Linked DNA regions of Hoeflea algicola. The protein of the gene in region 2 interacts with the protein of the main gene of each other region in a pairwise test. Links are inferred from orthologs where the notes say so. Each region holds a gene or a part of one and is shown on either strand. Other genes may lie near its edges. The genes, in order: secA and ybgC.

Region 1 (9,792 bases), 500 kb from region 2 along the record:
TGCAGACCCATCACGAATTTTTGCCGCAACCTGGCGACAAGCTATGGACACCTGCCGACTGGGCCTGGGCAGGAGGTCTGCTCAATGTGCTGTTGCCGGGCTTGCTGCTCGGGGTGCCTGTGGTGTCGTCTCAGGCGCAGAAATTCGATCCCGAATTGGCTTACCGAATCATGGCGGAAATGAAGGTGCGCAACGTTTTCATTCCACCCACCGCGCTCCGGATCATGCGTACGGTGCCGGATCCGTTGTCACGCCATCAGCTTGATTTGCGCACGCTTGGATCGGGTGGTGAGACGCTCGGCCGTGAAACCTATGACTGGGCGCAGCGAGTGCTCGGGCTTACCATCAACGAGTTCTATGGTCAGACCGAGTGCAATCTGGTGCTGTCATCCATCGGCAAGTTGGGAGTGAGTCGCGGCGGCGCCATCGGCAAGCAGGTGCCGGGGCACAGGGTGGCGGTGATCGACGCGCATGGTGACGAGGTGGCCGACGGTGTTTCGGGCCAGATTGCAGTCAGACGTCCCGATCCGGTGATGTTTCTGGGCTATTGGCGCAATCAGGAGGCGACAGACGCCAAATTTATCGGTGACTGGATGCTGACCGGCGACCAGGGCGTGCGTGACGCCGACGGCTATTTCTCGTTCTTCGGGCGTGATGATGATGTCATCACCTCGGCGGGGTACCGTATCGGCCCGGGCGAGATCGAGGATTGCCTGACCGGGCATCCGGCCGTGGCGTTGGCGGCGGCGGTCGGCAAGCCCGATAAGGTGCGCACCGAAATCGTCAAGGCCTATATCGTGCTGGCGCCGGGGATCGAGATAGACGACGCTCTGTCCGGGTCGATTCGGGACTGGGTCAAGACCCGTCTGTCGGCGCATGAATATCCGCGTGAGATCGATTTTGTCGACGATCTGCCGCTGACCACCACAGGCAAGGTGGTTCGGCGGTTGCTGCGCGACAGAGCTATCGCCGAGACCGAGGCTGAAAGCGCCAACGTGACCGTTCAAGTGGAGGCCGCGGGCGGCGCTTGAGCGGCGCTCAGCGCCCGGCGGCCATTCCCCGGATTTTCTGACGCAATAGTCGGGCGATGTTTCGGGTGTTGCGGTAGATGTGCAGCTGGGTGGCTACCTGGCGGACATCGCGGTCGCGGTTGGGATGCAGTCCGACGACCATGGTTCCCATGCTTTCGCGTTCGGTCCAGAGCTTGCTCATGACCGGATGGTCCGGCACGGCGCAGGAATCTGTGCGGCGGATGTTGAGATCGTCGAGATGCCATTCGGTCAGCCGGTCGACCAGAAGCTTGCCCGGTGAGTAACGCGCCCATGTTTCGTTGTAGGCGGTCTTCCAGGTCCAGGCCTCGCCGGCTGAAACGAACACGATCATCGAAGCGATTGCCTCACCGTTCAGGGCCAGACTGTGGATCCGCACGCTGTCTGTTTCAGCGAGGCTGTTGATCGCCTCGCGGGCAAACGCAGCGCGATAACGGTCAGCCACCATCGCGGTCCGGCGGCGGCCTTTCCAGCCGGAATCCTCGAGCGTAAGAAATTCCTCGAGATGATGGCGGATTTCCTCGGGTTGACGGGCGACCATGTAGCTCAGCTCGCCGTGTTCGGAGAGTCGACGCCACTGGCGGCGGAGTTCGTGGCGATGCTTGCCGGAAATGGATTTGGTGAGGTATTCGTCGCCATCCAGGTTGCTTTCGAGGAATGGACGCTCCACCTGATCGGTTTCGACTACGGATAGATTGCGCCCCAACGCCACGGCGCGCAGCAGCGCTGCAACCGGACCCTTCAGGCGCATGTCTGGAAGGACAAGAATGCCCGGCAATCCCGAATCCTTGTTGCCGAGGGCTTCCAGCATGTTGTCGAGCGTTTCGGCCGCGTCTTCACGGTCGAGCAGCGGCGTTCCTTGCGGCCCAAATGGATTGGCCCAGGCTCGGATGATCGAGGCGCCAACGGAAAACCCGGGTTTCTCGACGGAGAATGGCAACAGCAGGCGCATGCGCGATCGGGATTCGTTCTCATCGCGCATCAGCATCAGGCGAATGATGCGGTCCTCGAGTCGCGGCATTGCCGGCGCCAGAAACCGGCCGGAAAAGAACACGTTCGGCTCGATCGCGCGGTTGGTCAGAAAATCGAGTTCTTCCTGCAACTCATAGCCGGCGCGAGCCGGGTATATCGCCAGATGCCGGCCGGGCCGACCGACGGCGATATCGCGTTCGGGCGCGGGGCGAGCGGTCTCCACATCGGCAAACTCGCCAATCAGCGAATTGGCCTGGCTGGCAACATCTTCCTGAACGATGGGGCTCGACGCCATGTTAGCGTTCCTCCGTTGCAGACAGGGTGGACATTGGCCTCGGGCCTGCGCCAATAAACATGACAATGCCCAGCCTGCGGCGAATGATAAAATGCAAGGCCATAGCCTCGATCACCATCGCTGCGGCGGTGGCGGTGGCTGCACCGAGCAGGCCCCAGGCTGGAATCAGGGCGATGTTGAGGCCGAGATTGGCAGCCAGCGCAAAGGCGTAGATCACCGCACAAATCTTCTGTTCGCCGGCCATGGTCAGCAACACTTCGCCGGGACCCACCATCGCCTTGGCTATGATGCCGGCAAACAGCACGACCATGATCATGTGGCCCTCGACGAAGGCGGGCCCGAACAGAGACAGAAGGAACGGTCCGGCGGCGATCACCAGGGCGCCGACGAGCAGCGACGGCCAGAATGTCCATTGCACGGTCTGGCGTGCGAAGGCTGCGAGTGCGAAAGGGTCATTGCCTGAGACCAGGCCGGAGAAGCGCTGTGCGGCGGCTGCCTTGACGGCGAAATAGACGAAATGCACCAGTGCCATGGTTTTGGCCGCGGCGAAATAAACGGCGACTTTCTCGGGCGGCAGATAGAAACCGACGATGACGACATCGGCATTGGTGAGCATGAAATAGAAGCCCTCGATCAGGAAGATCGGGAGTGCCACCAGCAGCCATGCACGGAAATGGATTTCGAGTTTGCGGGCCGGAAACCGGTTTCGCAACCTGGCAGTGATAGTCACGAACTGAACCACGGTGGTCAGGTAGGCCGCGGCAAGTGTGGCGAGAATGGCGGTGTCGGCATTGGCTACCTGGCCGAGACCGACGGCAGCCCCGACAAAGGCGAGGATCAATAGCGGCCGGACGATATAGGTCGGGCTCAACGCATGCACCGGCCAGCCATTGGCGCGGGCGGTACCATCGAGCACATCGCCGAGCGCGATCATCGGCAATGCAAATGCGCCGATGAACAGCGGCTGGATGTAGTGTGCCTCGATCCGGTCTCCGAGCATGTAGAGCGCGGCGATGCCGGTGGCGGCGATAAGTGTCGCCGATACCATCGCGAAAATCCGCGCGGTCGCGGTCAGTCCATTGACCGCGGCATCGGCGCCGTCATTACGGTATTGCGGCAGGAAACGAATGACGGCGGTGTGGAACCCCAGGCAGGAAAGATTGCCGAGAATTACTGCGATCACCCAGACGAAAACAAAGATCCCATATTCGAATTCGCCCATCAGCCGCGCCAGAATGATCTGCGAAACAAAGGCGATCGCGGCGCTGACGATGCGGATGGCAAAGGCGATCATCGCCATGCGCTGGGCCTGGCTGGTCTCGTCGCTGGCGCTGATAATGCTCGACATGCGCGCCAATAGCGGCGTTAGCCGCGCCGCGTAGCGCGGCGGCAATATCTTGCCGGCGGTGTCGATCAAGGTCATGCTCAAGTCTGTACCCATTGTTGAGCGGGCACCTTGGCATGGCGATGTTAAGAAACGGTTTGACCGGCAGGCGGAAAAGCTTCCGCGCTGACCGGTTGAACATCGTTTCGGTTCAGCACCGAAACGATGTTAAAAGGCACCGTGGCAGTGCTTGTATTTTTTGCCAGAACCGCAGGGGCAGGCCTCGTTGCGGCCGACCTTGCCCCAGGTTTCCGGATCCTCGGGGTTACGGTTTTCCGGGGCAACGATACCCAAAGCCGCCGCCGCCACGGCTTGTTGCGATTCGAATTCGTCTTCGCCGGTGCTGGCGTCGAGATGATGACCTTCCATGCCTTCAGGCAGGCTCGGCTCTGCCGCGGCTTCGCGAACGATTTCGACACGCATCAGCTGTGCCATGACCGCCTGACGCAGATTTGCAAGCAGTGCCTGGAACAACTCAAAGGCTTCGGATTTGTATTCCTGAAGCGGGTCGCGTTGCGCGTAACCGCGGAACCCGACCACCGAACGCAGGTGGTCAAGATTGACCAAATGTTCGCGCCAGAGGTGATCAAGGGTTTGAAGTACCACTGATTTTTCCACATAAGTGGTGACTTCCGGGCCGAACCTTTCTGCCCGTTCCGCAGCCATCTTCTCTACCGCTTCGGTGATTCGGGCGCGAATATCGTCCTCGGCGATGCCTTCCTCGGCAGCCCATTGTTCGATCGGTAAATCCAGATTGAGATAGGCCTCGACGCCCTTCTTCAATTCGGCAACGTTCCATTGCTCGGCATAAGCCCGTTCCGGGATATGCAGGCTGACCAGACCGTCGACCACTTCCTGGCGCATGTCGGCGATGATCTCGGAAATCGATTCCGCGTCCATCAGTTCCTTGCGCTGCTCAAAGATGACCTTGCGCTGGTCATTCATCACGTCGTCGTACTGGAGCAAGTTTTTGCGGATGTCGAAGTTGCGTGCCTCGACCTTTTTCTGGGCTCGTTCCAACGCCTTGTTGATCCAGGGATGGACGATCGCCTCGCCTTCCTTGAGGCCGAGAGACTTGAGCATGCCGTCCATACGCTCGGAGCCGAAGATGCGCATCAGGTCATCCTGCAGCGACAGGAAGAACTTGGAGCGACCGGGGTCGCCCTGCCGGCCGGAACGGCCGCGCAACTGATTGTCGATGCGGCGACTTTCATGGCGTTCGGTGGCGAGCACGTAAAGTCCACCAGCAGCGCGAGCCTCGTCCTTGAGCGTCTGGATCTCGGCGCGGATTTCCTGTTCGCGCTTGTCGCGTTCCGGGCCTTCAGGAACGTCCTCAAGCTCCAGCGCGACACGCATGTCGGCGTTGCCGCCGAGCTGGATGTCGGTTCCTCGACCGGCCATGTTGGTGGCGATGGTGATGGCGCCGGGCACACCGGCCTGGGAGACGATATAGGCTTCCTGCTCGTGGTAACGGGCATTGAGCACCTTGAAATCGGTCAGGCCATCCTTGCGCAGCAGTTCTGCCAGGATTTCCGACTTCTCGATTGATGTGGTGCCCACCAACACGGGTTGCTTGCGCTCGCGCGCCTGCTTGATGTCGGCGATGATGGCCTGGTACTTTTCCTCGACCGTGCGGTAAACCTCATCGTCCTCGTCAATACGGGCGATGGGAACATTGGTAGGCACTTCAACGACGTCGAGGCCGTAAATATTGCCAAATTCCTCGGCTTCGGTAGCTGCGGTGCCGGTCATGCCGCCAAGTTTTTCATACATCCGGAAATAGTTCTGGAAGGTGATCGACGCCAACGTCTGGTTTTCCGGCTGGATCTTGACGCCTTCCTTGGCTTCAAGCGCCTGGTGCTGGCCTTCCGAATAGCGGCGGCCCGGCATCATGCGGCCGGTGAACTCGTCAATGATGACGATTTCGTCGTTGCGGACGATGTAATCCTTGTCGCGCGTGAACAGCCGGTGGGCCTTCAGTGCGTTGTTGATGTGGTGCACGATCGCGACGTTTTCGACGTCATAGAGCGATTCGCCCTTGAGCATGTCGGCTTCGGTCAGCATGGCTTCCAGCTTCTCGGTGCCCACTTCGGTAAAGGTGGCAGAGCGCTGCTTTTCGTCGATTTCGTAATCGTCGGGTTCGAGCTTCTGAATCAGCGTGTCGATGCTGTTGTAAAGGGTGGAGCGATCGTCCAGCGGTCCTGAAATGATAAGCGGGGTGCGCGCTTCGTCGACAAGAATTGAATCGACCTCGTCGACGATGGCGTAATGGTGCCCGCGCTGCACCATCTGGGCGCGATCATACTTCATGTTATCGCGTAGATAGTCGAAGCCAAGTTCGTTGTTGGTGGCATAGGTGATGTCGCAGGCGTAGGCAGCGCGGCGTTCATCATCATCCATGCCATGGCCGATGATGCCGGTGGTCAGGCCAAGGAAGCTGTAGATCTGGCTCATCCATTCGGCGTCGCGGGTAGCCAGATAATCGTTGACGGTGACCACGTGCACGCCCTTGCCGGAAAGGGCGTTAAGATAGACCGGAAGCGTGGCGACGAGCGTTTTACCTTCGCCGGTCTTCATTTCGGCAATGGCGTTTTCGTTGAGGATCATGCCGCCGATGAGCTGGACGTCGAACGGGCGCAGGCCGATGGCCCGGCGGGCTGCCTCGCGAACGGTGGCGAAGGCCGGGATCAACAGATCATCGACCTTGGTGCCGGCTGCGATCTGCTCACGAAATTGTGTCGTGCGGGCCGCGAGTTCGGCATCGCTCAAGGCGCTAATTTCCGGCTCAAGGGCATTAATGGCCGCTATTCTCGGGTTGTAGGCCCTGATCCGACGATCATTGGATGAACCGAACATTTTGCGGGCGATAGCGCCGATCTTGACCATTGTAATGGTCCTTTCTTGAGACTGCGCGAACGGCAGGGCGGAGAACCGGCGCTGAATGGCTGCCGGTGAAACGGTTGGAATCGCAGTCCAGACCACCTTCACCGGGTGAAAGTCATCTGGACGGACGGTTGGCTGACAGATAAGAGGGGGTTGAACGATGTCAACGGCGGCAAAGGGCCGTCACAAGATGGCCAAGTTCTCCCTGGTACAGGGGTGGCTGTCGAAAGATGCTTCCCAATGAAAGGTTAGTCCATGCGCTTATCGCAGCTTACAGCCACGCTCCTCTTGACGACCATTGCCTTCCTGCCGGTGCAGGGGCATGCCGCTGATGAGACAGATCCGGTAGTCGCGATTGTTGCGGGGGCTGAAATCCGGACCTCGGAGCTGAATTTGGCCGAAGGCGACCTGGACCCGCAGTTCGACAAGCTTCCGGCGGAACAGCGCCGCGTCGCAGCTCTTGCAGCCGTTATCGATATCAAGACGCTGGCACGCAAAGCCGAGGGCGAGAAGCTCGACCAGACAGACGATTTCAAGAAATTGATGGCATTCCAGCGCGACAGGGCTCTGCACAACGCGCTTTTCAAGGCGACGGTTGTCGATCCGGTCACCGATGCCGACGTCAAGGCGCGCTATGAGAAGGAAGTCGCAGCCACACCGCCGGTAGAAGAAATCAGCGCACGCCACATCCTGCTCAAGACCGAAGAAGAAGCCAAGGCAGTTATCGCCGAGCTTGAGGCCGGCAAGGATTTTGCAGAATTGGCGAAGGAAAAGTCGACAGGGCCGAGTGCTGCACAAGGTGGTGATCTCGGCTATTTCACCAAGGGCCGCATGGTGCCTGAATTCGAGGCCGCAGCCTTTACCCTGAAGAAGGGTGAATACGCCAAGGAACCGGTCAAGACCCAGTTCGGCTGGCATGTGATCAAGGTCGAAGACCGCAGGGAAACTGCGCCGCCGGCTTTTGAGGAAGTTGCCGGTCAGGTCCGCCAGATGCTCATGCGCGAGCGGTATGCAGATCTCATCCGCGGTGCCCGCGAGGGGATCGAGATCGAGGTCGTCGACCCGGATCTGAAGACAGCTTATGAGGCGATCACCAAGCAACCCTAAGCGCATTTTCGGGCGGAAACCCTCCGCCAAACGAGGACCAAACGCATGTCCAGTGACATTTCTCCTCTGGCTCCGAAAACCTATGCCGCGCTGCCCCCGATAAGGGGCGCGCGGATAGAAACGGCTGCGGCCGGGATCAAATACGCTGATCGCACGGACGTGATGCTGATGGTTTTCGACCGGCCGGCGGCTGTGGCGGGCGTGTTCACGACCTCGAAATGCCCGTCGGCGCCAGTTGACTTCTGCCGGGAAAATCTCGGCGGAGGTCAGGCGCGGGCGCTGGTGGTCAATTCGGGAAACGCCAACGCGTTCACCGGCCAGAAAGGGCGTGCCTCAACGGCGATGACGGCGAGCGCTGCGGCAGAAGCTGTCGGGTGCAGCGAAGCCGAAGTCTTTCTGGCGTCGACCGGCGTAATCGGGGAACCGCTGGATGCGAGCAAATTCGCATCAGTGCTCGGGCAGATGGCGGTCTCGGCCAGCGGTGATCGCTGGCTCGACGCGGCACGGGCGATCATGACCACCGACACCTACCCGAAAGTGGCCACACGGACGGCGCGGATCGACGGCGTGACGGTGACGCTGAACGGCATGGCCAAGGGCGCGGGCATGATCGCCCCCGATATGGCGACCATGCTTTCCTTCATCGTTACCGACGCCGATATCGAGGCGGCGGCGCTGCAGGCAATGCTCAGCCGGCACGTGGGGTCGACCTTCAATGCGGTCACCGTCGACAGCGATACCTCCACCTCCGATACGCTGCTGGTATTTGCGACCGGGGCCGCTTCCGAGCTGGGTGCTGGGGCGATATCGGCGGCAGGTGACCCCCGGGCGCGCGGCTTTTCCAAGGCGCTGGCCGATCTCATGGAAGATCTGGCGATCCAGATCGTTCGCGACGGTGAGGGCGCACGCAAGCAGGTCGAAATTCTGGTCACCGGTGCAGGCTCGGCAAAGGCGGCGGGCCGCATCGCCCGGTCGATTGCCAATTCACCACTGGTCAAGACCGCAATTGCAGGCGAAGATGCAAATTGGGGCCGTGTCGTCATGGCCGTCGGCAAGGCCGGAGAAAAGGCCGAGCGTGACAAGCTGGCAATCTGGTTCGGCGACATCCGGGTTGCGGTTGATGGCGAGCGGGACCCCGACTACAGCGAAGCCGCCGCGTCGGAGGTGATGAAACGCGATGAGATCACCATCAGGGTCGATCTCGGAATCGGACGTGGCAAGGCGCGGGTGTTTACCTGCGACCTGACCAAGGCATATGTCGAGATTAATGGCGACTACCGGAGTTGATAATCTGTCCGAACCACCGAGAGCGGAGCTAATAGTGCCCAATCTTGCGATAGTCAGGCGACTGGAAGCGGTTGGGTTCCGGGCATGGCCTGCGGCCTCTATTCAGTATGATGGCAGCTGGCAGATCCGCTTGACTGCTGGGCATCCTTCCAAACGGTTGAATTCGGTCAATCCTCTCGATCCGTCCGATCACGGTGACATCGAGATCAGGGTGGAACGCGCCGCGCGCCGGTTCGATGCCTATGACAGGCCGCTCGTGTTCCGGCAATCGCCGCTGGCGCCGCCGCAACTCGAAGCCTTTCTGGACGCGCATGGCTGGCGGCGGTTCGATGAGACAATCGTCATGGCCGGGGCGATCGACCGGCTGGATATCGATGGCGGCATGGACTACCTGCCGGTTCGCGATATTGGTCGCTATGTCGATGCGGCGATCACGGTTCATGGCCGTGACCAGTCACTGAAAGCCGGATTGGCCGAAGTGCTGAGTTCGATACGTCCCTCAAGCGGTTTGTTCGTGATCGAGGATGATAAGACCGGCCCGACGGCGACGGCGCTGTGTGTTCATGACAACGACATGGCCGGATTGTTCGAGCTAGCAACCCGTGCCGATGCCCGGCGCGCCGGGCATGGCCGGGATGTGATCAGGGCGGCGCTTCGCTGGGCCCGACATCGGGGCGCCGAGACGGCATGGCTGCAGGTGGAAACCGCCAATACGGCCGCGGTGGCGTTGTATAAGGGGCTCGGCTTCGGCGAGGTCTATCGCTACGCCTATCGTGTGAAACCGGGACAGTAATTTCATGACAGGCAAGAAAATG
Region 2 (9,381 bases):
GGGACTTTGCCGAAGTGGCCAAGGCCGAGGCCGTCACCCAACTGATCGCCGATGAAGCACTGACCCGGCTGTCGGTCGACAGCATTGGGCTCGATCAGCTCGACCGGCGCTATCTCGACATGATCGTGCGGAATTTTGGCGGCGGGCCGGTAGGCATCGAGACCATCGCAGCAGGATTATCAGAGCCGCGTGATGCCATCGAGGACATTATCGAGCCCTATCTGATCCAGCAGGGCTTTTTGCAGCGCACGCCGCGCGGACGTGTGCTGACAGCACGCGCCTGGGGACACATGGGGCTCAATCCACCCAAGGATCTAGCTGCCACCCAGGCTAGCCTGTTCGAAGAAGAATAGGTAGCGGGTGAGTTGTCTATGTGGGTGTTTTCGGAACAGCAGTGACCAGCCCAGCAAGGGTATCCTGAAACAGCTTTTGACCACCGGGACGCCAGCCGAGTTTTCGGATCTTTTGCGTGTCCATTTCAGCGACAGTTGTCTTGTTTGCTGATTGCGGAAGATCCGGCGAGAATGGCCAGGATCGATGCAGGGGCGCGAGGATGCTTCGGGTATCGGCAATCAGATCCGAGACATTGAAAGTCTCGCCACCAATGAGCGAGGGTTCTATCTCCAGCATCAACCGCACTGCCTGTCCGGCATCGCGACCGTGGACTTCCGAACCCGCGCGCGGTGCCATTTCTTTCCCCGCCAGATAATCGGCAAATAGGCTGTCCCACTTGTTCGGGCGCAGGTCGCCATAGACACCGGTCAATCTCAAACTCGACGTGGTAAAATGCGGATCGTTCAATCTGGCGAGTGCCTGTTCCCCCAGAAGCTTGATTTCTCCGTAGAGCGAGCCCGGCTGCAACTTCAGTGTTTCGACCAGTGGCGTTCCCACAGCGACGCCATCATAGACTGCGCGGCTCGACAGAAAGACCGTGCGGTCAACGCCCGCCTGTTTCGCAGCCTCGAACAGCCGCACCGATCCATCGAGATTGATGCGGCGGAACCCTGCCGGGTCATCGCCTTCGCCGTCACGGTAGCGGCCGGGCAGGTGTTGAAAAGCGGCATGAATGAATACGTCGACACCGGAAAACAATGCCTTGCTGTTTTGGTCAGGCTCGAGGCTGAGCGGGCGGAATTCCAGGTCGCTTGTAAACAGGTCATCAGCCGGCTTCGTCCGTCCGCCAATAATTATCTCGTAGCCTGCGTCGAGCAACGTCTCGACGATATAGCGCCCGACCAGGCCTGTGCCGCCGGAGACCAGCGCTCTCATGCGACAGCTGACTCTGTCGGGTTTGCAAGAGAAGCGATATCGGGAATGTTGTCGCCGGTGTGGAAGGCATGCCAGAGATCAATCAGCGGTTTGAGTTCTGCTGATCGGGGATGGTCTTTTTCCCAGGGCTTTTCGTATTGATAATGCAGCACACCGATCTGTTTCCAGTCCCACAGGTCCGGCAGGTTGAACCAGACATATTGCAGCATGTTCATGGTGACCGGCAGACCATGCCAGTCGTGGAAGAATGTCTGCAGGAATGTCTGGTCGGTGCGCCGCCAGAATGTATCCGGCTGGTCCAGCATTTTCAGCATGGAGCCAAAGGTCTCTGCAGACGGACGAGCGACGAACACGCCGGAATTGAGCCGGTGAAAATCCTTGAGTGTCTCGTAGACATTGGGGGCCGCGGCGAATTCGGGATAGTCGAACAGCTTGTCGATATTGCGCAACACAAGCGCATCCGCGTCGATGAAGACGCAGGACTGATACTCGGTCAGTTGCCAGAGCCGGAGCTTGCAGAAATTATCGAGCGGTGAGTGAAACGCCGGCTTGCGCCCCTTGGTGAAGGGGGCGTTGGCGTGAAGTCTGCCGCGCGCATGCCGCTCATTGAACGCATCGCATGTGTCCAGTAACTCGGTCTGGACCAGCCGGCAGCCAAGATCTGACAGCGGTGTCAGCACTGAGGCGTCGACACCGCCGGTGTGCAGAACGACGATGTCGGCTTCCGCGCCGGCAAGTTTGATCGACCGGGCAAGCGCCAGCGCGCCCATGGCGTAGTCCGCGTTGGTGACAAGCGTGACATAGGCGCGATGGCTGACTGCGGGTTTGTTCGCAGTCAGGCCGGATGAGGGAAGGCGGCTGGCGCTGCTCATGAAACTGATTTGAGCTTCTTGCCTTCTGGATCGCGATTAATCGAGCTGGCGATGTCCTTGGTCCATGCCGATACTGCCGGAACCCGCGTCCGATCGACCCGGTAAGCGAACTTCTTGGCAACATCGACGACTTCTTCGAGAAGGCCTTCCTTCAGTGTGGTCGGCTCAAGTCCCAGTTCGAGGAATTTCTCGTTGTGAACTACCAGATCGTTTTCCGCGGCTTCCTTGCGCGGGTTTGGCAACCAGGCGATTTCGGCGCCGGTCATGCCGGCAATCATTTCAGCCAGATCACGGACCCGATGGGTCTCGGTCATCTGGTTGAAGATTTCCACTTTCGATCCGGCTTCCGGCGGATTGTTGAGCGCGATTTCGATGCAACGCACCGAGTCCTGAATGTGAATGAAGGCGCGGGTCTGACCGCCGGTGCCGTGCACGGTGAGCGGATAGCCGATGGCTGCCTGAATGAGAAAGCGGTTGAGCACGGTGCCGTAGTCGCCGTCATAATCAAACCGGTTGACCAGTTGCTCATGGCGCCGGGTCTGGTCGGTGTGTGTGCCCCAGACAATGCCCTGATGCAGGTCGGTGATGCGCAGATTGTCGTTCTTGGCGTAGAACTGGAAAATCAACTGATCGAGGCATTTGGTCATGTGGTAGATCGAGCCGGGATTGGCCGGATAGAGAATGTCCTGTTTGACCGTCTCGCCGTCCATGGTCTCGATGCCGACCGGCAGATAGCCTTCGGGAATGGCTGCACCGACCGTGGAATAGCCATAGACACCCATGGTGCCCAGATGCACCAGATGGGCATCGAGATCGATCTCCACCATGGCGTTGAGCAGATTGTGGGTGGCATTGACGTTGTTGTTGACCGTGTAATTCTTGTGACGGTCGCTCTTCATCGAGTACGGTGCGGCGCGCTGTTCGGCGAAATGCACGATGGCATCAGGACGCTCTTCTGCGAGCCAGTTCTTCAATACGTCATAGTCACGCGCCATATCGATGAGATGGAAATGGATCTTGCGGCCGGTTTCTGCGTGCCAGATGCGGGTCCGTTCCTGGATCGAATCCATCGGTGTGAGTGACTGGACACCGAGTTCGGTGTCGATCCAGCGACGCGACAGGTTGTCGATGATGTGGACCTCATGTCCGGCATTGGAGAGGTGCAGTGAAGTCGGCCAGCCAACGAAACCGTCGCCGCCCATGATTGCAATTTTCATTCAAAATTCTCCTGTGCCGACGTGGTTTCAATCTTGATAGATCGGATTTATGACAGAACGACGATTGGATCAAAGGGATGTGGCTTTCGCAACCGCCTCATTTCGATTTAGAGCAAGTGGGACGGCTGAAAATGAACACACCCCTATCGGGCAAGCTCGACGATGGTGGCCATGAGCTGACCCAGCGGGTGTATTACGAGGACACGGATTTTTCCGGTTTTGTCTATCATGCGCGCTATCTGCATTTCTTCGAGCGTGGGCGGACCGATTATATCCGGCTGCTTGGGGTTTCGCAGGGCGCGTTGCATAAAGGCGCCGATCCGGTCGATGCCGTGGCCTTTGTGGTGCGGAGAATGGAAATCGATTTCAGGTCGCCGGCGCGTATGGATGATGTGCTGACGATTCGCACCAAACCGGCGGAGGTGCGCGGCGCGCGCATGCAGCTTGAGCAGAGCATAAGCCGCGAAGGCGATTTGCTCGCTACGGCTTCGGTCACGGTTGCGGTGATCAACGGATCTGGACGGGCGCGAAGGCTGCCGGATCCGCTGATGGAGCGTTTTCTGGACAATGGTCGAACCGCAGATGCGGCGAAGGAGTAAAGGCAGTGGTGATTTCATCGGATGATGAGCTCGAGAAGCTTCGGCACATCGGGCGAATCTGCGCCAATACGATACAAACGATGGCGGCGGCGATGGAGCCGGGCATGACCACCCGCGATCTTGATCTGATCGGGCGGCAATATCTTGAAGCCCAGGGCGCCCAGTCTGCGCCGGAATTCAGTTATCAGTTTCCCGGTGCGACCTGCATTTCCGTCAATGAAGAAGTCGCTCACGGCATTCCCGGGGAACGGGTGATTGCGGCTGGCGATCTCGTCAACATAGATGTCTCTGCGCTCAAGGACGGTTATTTCGGTGACACCGGCGCATCATTCGGTGTTGCCCCGGTGGCAACAAGAACCGTGCGTTTGCTGCGTGACGGCAAACGGGCGCTTTCGACGGGGCTTGGTCAGGTCAAAAGCGGCGCCCGTTATGCCGCGATTGGCAATGCGATCGGCAAGTTCGCCAGCAAGAACGGCTATACGCTCATCCGCAACCTTGCCAGCCACGGGGTTGGTCTGTCGCTGCATGACGAGCCGTCGGAAATCGCGACCTGGCCTGACCGGCACGAAAAACGCCTCATGAAGGACGGTCAGGTCTTTACAATCGAGCCGTTCCTGTCGCTTGGCGCGTCGATAGCAGACAGCGAGGGGGATGATGACTGGACGCTGTATAGCTATCCCCCGGCACTGACAGTCCAGTTCGAACATACGGTGGTCGCCAGCCGCAATGGTCCGGTCATCCTGACACTGCCGCACTGACGCAGCGCCCCAAGTTCGGTCAGGCACTGGCGTTTGAATCCTAACCAAGCCTTAACCATAACCAATTATGAATAAATTGGAGAGCTTGGTGCGGACGGTGTGCGCCATCCTTTAACCAAAATTGGCCGCGAGAAGTTCTGAGAAGTGAGTTGGCGGCAATCGCGCACTTCTGGATTCCCGGCAAAAGTGACGTCTTAGCCGCCCGGTAGCAACAACCGGGCGTTTGGATTCGAGGGTTATGTAAATGGAACAGGTTGGACTGGCTGCGACCAGCGAAGTGACACTCTGGTCACTCTTCTTGCAGGCGGGCTTTGTGGTCAAATTGGTGATGCTCGGTCTTATCGGCGCATCGATCTGGACCTGGGCTATCGTCGCGGACAAATGGATCTCGTTCGGCAAGTTCCGGCGGCAACTCGATCAGTTCGAGCAGATTTTCTGGTCGGGACAGTCGCTGGAGGAATTGTACCGGACGTTGTCTGATCGCAAGACCGTCGGCATGAGTTCGATCTTTGTGGCTGCCATGCGCGAATGGAAGAAATCCTTCGAACGCGGCGCCAAGTCACCGATTGGTCTGCAAATGCGGATCGACAAGGCGATGGATGTGACGCTTTCGCGCGAGGCGGATGCGCTTGAATCACGGCTCGGTTCCCTGGCCTCGATCGGCTCTTCGGCGCCGTTCATCGGCCTGTTTGGTACCGTGGTCGGCATCATGACCTCGTTTCAGGCGATTGCCGGGTCGAAATCCACCAATCTCGCCGTGGTTGCGCCCGGTATCGCCGAGGCGCTGCTGGCCACCGCCATCGGCTTGCTGGCGGCTATTCCGGCGGTGATTGCCTACAACAAGTTTTCCTCCGATGCCGGCAAGTTGTCAGCGCGGATGGAAGGTTTTGCCGACGAATTTTCCGGCATTCTGTCGCGCCAGATCGACGAGCGGTTGAGCGCGCGTCAGGCCGCGGAATAGGGGGCTGACATGGGCATGAGCGCATCAGGCGGACGGAGCGGCGGACAGCGACGCGGGCGTCGCAGTGGCCGCACCCAACTGGTCAGCGAGATCAACGTCACGCCGTTCGTCGACGTGATGCTGGTGCTTTTGATCATCTTCATGGTGGCGGCGCCGCTGTTGACGGTGGGCGTGCCTATCGACCTGCCAGAAACGCAGGCCAATGCGCTCAACTCGGACACGCAGCCGATTACCGTATCTGTCAATTCCGAGGGGCAGATCTATCTGCAGGAAACCGAGATCCCGATCGAGGAGATTGTTCCCAAGCTCGAGGCGATTGCCACTACCGGCTATGACGAGCGCATTTATGTGCGCGGTGATACCAACGCCGACTATGGCACCGTGATGAAGGTGATGGCGCGGATTTCCGCTGCCGGGTTCAAGAACCTGGGGCTGGTTACGCTCCAGGAACAGGATAGTTGACGGCGCGCTGATGAAGGGAAGTCTGGCGACATCGACAGTTTTGCACGTGCTGGTCCTGGGATTCGCGCTGTCGTCTTTCACTGCGCCGAGAACGCTTGAAGTGGAAGATGTTGAATCGTTTCCCGTCAACATTGTGCCGATTGAAGAACTGACCCAGATCCAGCAGGGTGAAAAGACCGCGCCGATCGCCGAAAAGGCCGCGCCGATCCCGACTGCACGGCCGGACCCGGTGCCGGATGCCGAGAATGCCGGCGACAATACCGTTGATCTGAAACCCGCCAAGGCTGCCAAGCCAAGCCCCAAGGAAGTGGTTTCCGAAGCGCCGCCCAAGCCTGCCGAAAAGCCTGCGCCAAAACCGGAACCGGTTCCTGAAAAACCGACGCCGGAGCCGGTCAAGGCGGTCGAACCCAAGCCCGCACCGGAACCCAAGCCTGCCCCCGAGCCGGTCAAGGTGGCAAAACCGGAGCCGGCGCCTGAGCCCAAACCTGCGGCTGAAAAGCCGGCTGAACCCAAGCCGGCGCCGGTGGAAGTTGCTGCCTTGCCTGCCGAATCGACGCCTGATCCGGTGGCAGAGGCGATTAGCGAAGCGGCACCCGCCGAGCCGCAATTTACCACATTGCCAAGCGATGGCCCGGTGCCGCAAGCCCGGCCGGAACCACCCAAGGCGCAGGCCAAACCTGCGGCCGCAGAAACCGCGTCTTCCAAGCAAAGTGATTTCAATGCCGATCAGGTGGCAGCACTGCTTAACAAGCAGGATGCGGCCGGCGGCGGCGCCAAGCGCTCGACGGAAACCGCGTCCCTGGGTGGGACCCGTACCACGCGCGGAAATACGTTGAGCCAGAGCGAAATGGACGCGTTGCGCGGCCAGATCCAGAAATACTGGAACATTATTCCAGGCATGGCCGATGGTGGAGATGTGCGGGTGATCGTGAAAATGAAGCTCGACCAGACCGGTAACATCGTCGGCGAACCAGAAGTTTCGGCCACCGGCGGAGCCGCCGGCACCCGGGGCACGCTTGCCGCCAGCGCCAGACGCGCGGTGCTGCGGGCGCAGCCCTACCAACTTCCCAAGGAAAAATATGATTCCTGGGCGGACGTGATCGTGAACTTTGACCCCAGTCAGATGTTCTAGTGTCAGGATCCATGACTATGATTGAAATGGCGCTGAAAGGCTGCACCATGAAAATGATGAACCGCTACCTGTTTCTGCCGATGGCGATTGTTGCCGCGATGGCATTGATGGCCACCAGTCCGGCGCGTGCCGTGGTTGAAATCGATATCAATCGCGCCAATGTCGAGCCGCTTCCGATCGCGATCACCGATTTCATCTCGGGCGATGCCATCGGAGCGCAGATATCGGCTGTCGTGGCTGCCGATCTCAAGCGGTCGGGACTGTTTGCCCCGATCGACCAGGCGGCATTCATTGAAAAGATTTCCAATCCGGACGCAGCGCCGCGGTTCGAGGACTGGCGCGTGATCAACGCCCAGGCACTTGTGACCGGGCGCGTGGCGCGGGAAGCCGATGGCCGGTTGCGGGCCGAGTTCCGGCTTTGGGATACATTTGCCAATCAACAGCTTTCGGGGGAGCAATTCTTCACCAGCCCCGAAAACTGGCGGCGGGTCGCGCACATTATCGCCGACGCGATTTACGAGCGGCTGACAGGTGAAAAAGGCTATTTCGACAGCCGGGTGGTGTTCGTGTCCGAAAGCGGATCGAAGATCGACCGCAAGAAGCAACTGGCGATCATGGATCAGGACGGCGCGAATCTGCGCATGCTGACCAATGCCAATGATATCGTGCTGACGCCGCGGTTTTCGCCCAGCCGTCAGGAAATCACCTATATGTCGTTTGAAGGCGGTCAGCCGCGGGTTTACCTGCTGCAGCTTGAAACTGGCCAGCGCGAACTCGTCGGCAACTTTCCCGGCATGACGTTCTCGCCGCGGTTTTCGCCGGACGGCCAGAAGGTGATCATGAGCCTTCAGCAGGACGGCAATGCCAATATCTACACCATGGATCTGCGCTCGCGGGCGACGACGCGGCTGACCAGCACGGCTGCGATCGACACGTCGCCATCCTATTCGCCCGATGGCACCCAGATCGTGTTTGAAAGTGACCGCGGCGGTCGCCAGCAGCTTTACATGATGGGGGCCGATGGTTCGAACCAGCGTCGCGTGTCGTTTGGCGATGGTTCCTACTCGACTCCGGTCTGGTCTCCGCGTGGCGATCTGATTGCTTTCACCAAGCAGTCGGGCGGCAAGTTCTCGATCGGAGTGATGCGCACAGACGGTTCGGGTGAACGGATTTTGACAACCGGATTTCACAATGAGGGGCCGACCTGGGCGCCCAATGGCCGGGTGCTGATGTTCTTCCGCCAGCCGGCAGGTTCGGGCGGTCCGCAGATCTATTCGATCGACCTGACCGGTTACAATGAACAGCTGGTGAAAACGCCCACCTACGCGTCCGACCCGGCCTGGTCGCCGCTGCTCGAGTAGCGCGGATCTCGCCGGAGTCGGCGTTTTGCCCCGTTTGCGCCGCATTGTGCGTCCAAACGCGGGACAGGGAGCCTCAATTCGTAAAATGTTAACTGTGTTCTTTCAGGGCGGATTAACCGCAATCGGTTAGAAATGGTCAACTACAACTTCCAAGGAGACCGGCCATGCGCCGCATGCAAATGATTGCCCGCAACCCGGCGATGCTCGTGCTGTTTACCGCACTCGTACTGACCGGCTGCGCCTCGAAAAAGAACAACTTGCCCAACAACGCGGCTGATCTCGGCCTTGCCGGGAACGCCACGCCGGGTTCGCAACAGGACTTCACGGTCAATGTCGGCGACCGGATCTTTTTCGATACAGATTCCTCCGTGGTTCGTGCCGATGCCGCGTCGACACTCGACCGACAGGCGCAGTGGCTCAACCAGTATCCGAACTATCAGATCACCATGGAAGGCCATGCCGACGAACGCGGCACGCGTGAATACAACCTCGCGCTTGGTGCACGCCGCGCGGCAGCAGCCCGGCAATACCTGGCGTCTCGGGGTATTGCAGCGAACCGTATCCGTACGATTTCCTACGGCAAGGAACGTCCGGTCGCGGTCTGTGATGACATTTCCTGCTGGTCCCAGAATCGGCGGGCGGTCACTGTGCTCGGCGGCGCCGGAAGCTGACCTCGTATGTGACGGCGAAAGCTACAGGGGCGGTCTTCGGGCCGCCCTTTTTGATTAAGATCACGCCTTTGATCATAGT

What was found.
Region 1: the proteins of ybgC (region 2) and secA interact in binary tests that used the Escherichia coli proteins (3 or more experiments, as listed by UniProt). The link is inferred for Hoeflea algicola from one-to-one orthologs.

What each region holds. Positions count from the first base shown.
Region 1 is NZ_JAOVZR010000001.1:2,728,042-2,737,833, reverse strand. The notes cover bases 3,669-6,979. They hold secA (preprotein translocase subunit SecA), read right to left. Parts: upstream 6,587-6,979; coding sequence 3,869-6,586; downstream 3,669-3,868. Other genes in these bases: OEG84_RS13385 (peptidylprolyl isomerase), read left to right, coding at 6,839-6,979; OEG84_RS13395 (lipopolysaccharide biosynthesis protein), read right to left, coding at 3,669-3,739. Outside these bases: OEG84_RS13405 (AMP-binding protein), read left to right, coding at 1-1,031; OEG84_RS13400 (GNAT family N-acetyltransferase), read right to left, coding at 1,039-2,316; more of OEG84_RS13395, read right to left, coding at 2,318-3,668; more of OEG84_RS13385, read left to right, coding at 6,980-7,690; bifunctional glutamate N-acetyltransferase/amino-acid acetyltransferase ArgJ, read left to right, coding at 7,736-8,977; OEG84_RS13375 (GNAT family N-acetyltransferase), read left to right, coding at 8,958-9,770; OEG84_RS13370 ((deoxy)nucleoside triphosphate pyrophosphohydrolase), read left to right, coding at 9,775-9,792. UniProt on the Escherichia coli protein: Required for protein export, interacts with the SecYEG preprotein conducting channel.
Region 2 is NZ_JAOVZR010000001.1:2,225,149-2,234,529, reverse strand. Bases 2,324-5,223 are described here. They hold ybgC (tol-pal system-associated acyl-CoA thioesterase), read left to right. Parts: upstream 2,324-3,489; coding sequence 3,490-3,957; downstream 3,958-5,223. Other genes in these bases: tolQ (protein TolQ), read left to right, coding at 4,960-5,223; map (type I methionyl aminopeptidase), read left to right, coding at 3,963-4,715; OEG84_RS10945 (NAD-dependent epimerase/dehydratase family protein), read right to left, coding at 2,324-3,358. In the rest of the region: Holliday junction branch migration DNA helicase RuvB, read left to right, coding at 1-353; OEG84_RS10955 (NAD-dependent epimerase/dehydratase family protein), read right to left, coding at 370-1,269; OEG84_RS10950 (glycosyltransferase), read right to left, coding at 1,266-2,141; more of OEG84_RS10945, read right to left, coding at 2,138-2,323; more of tolQ, read left to right, coding at 5,224-5,676; protein TolR, read left to right, coding at 5,686-6,138; OEG84_RS10920 (hypothetical protein), read left to right, coding at 6,149-7,270; Tol-Pal system beta propeller repeat protein TolB, read left to right, coding at 7,351-8,631; peptidoglycan-associated lipoprotein Pal, read left to right, coding at 8,796-9,302.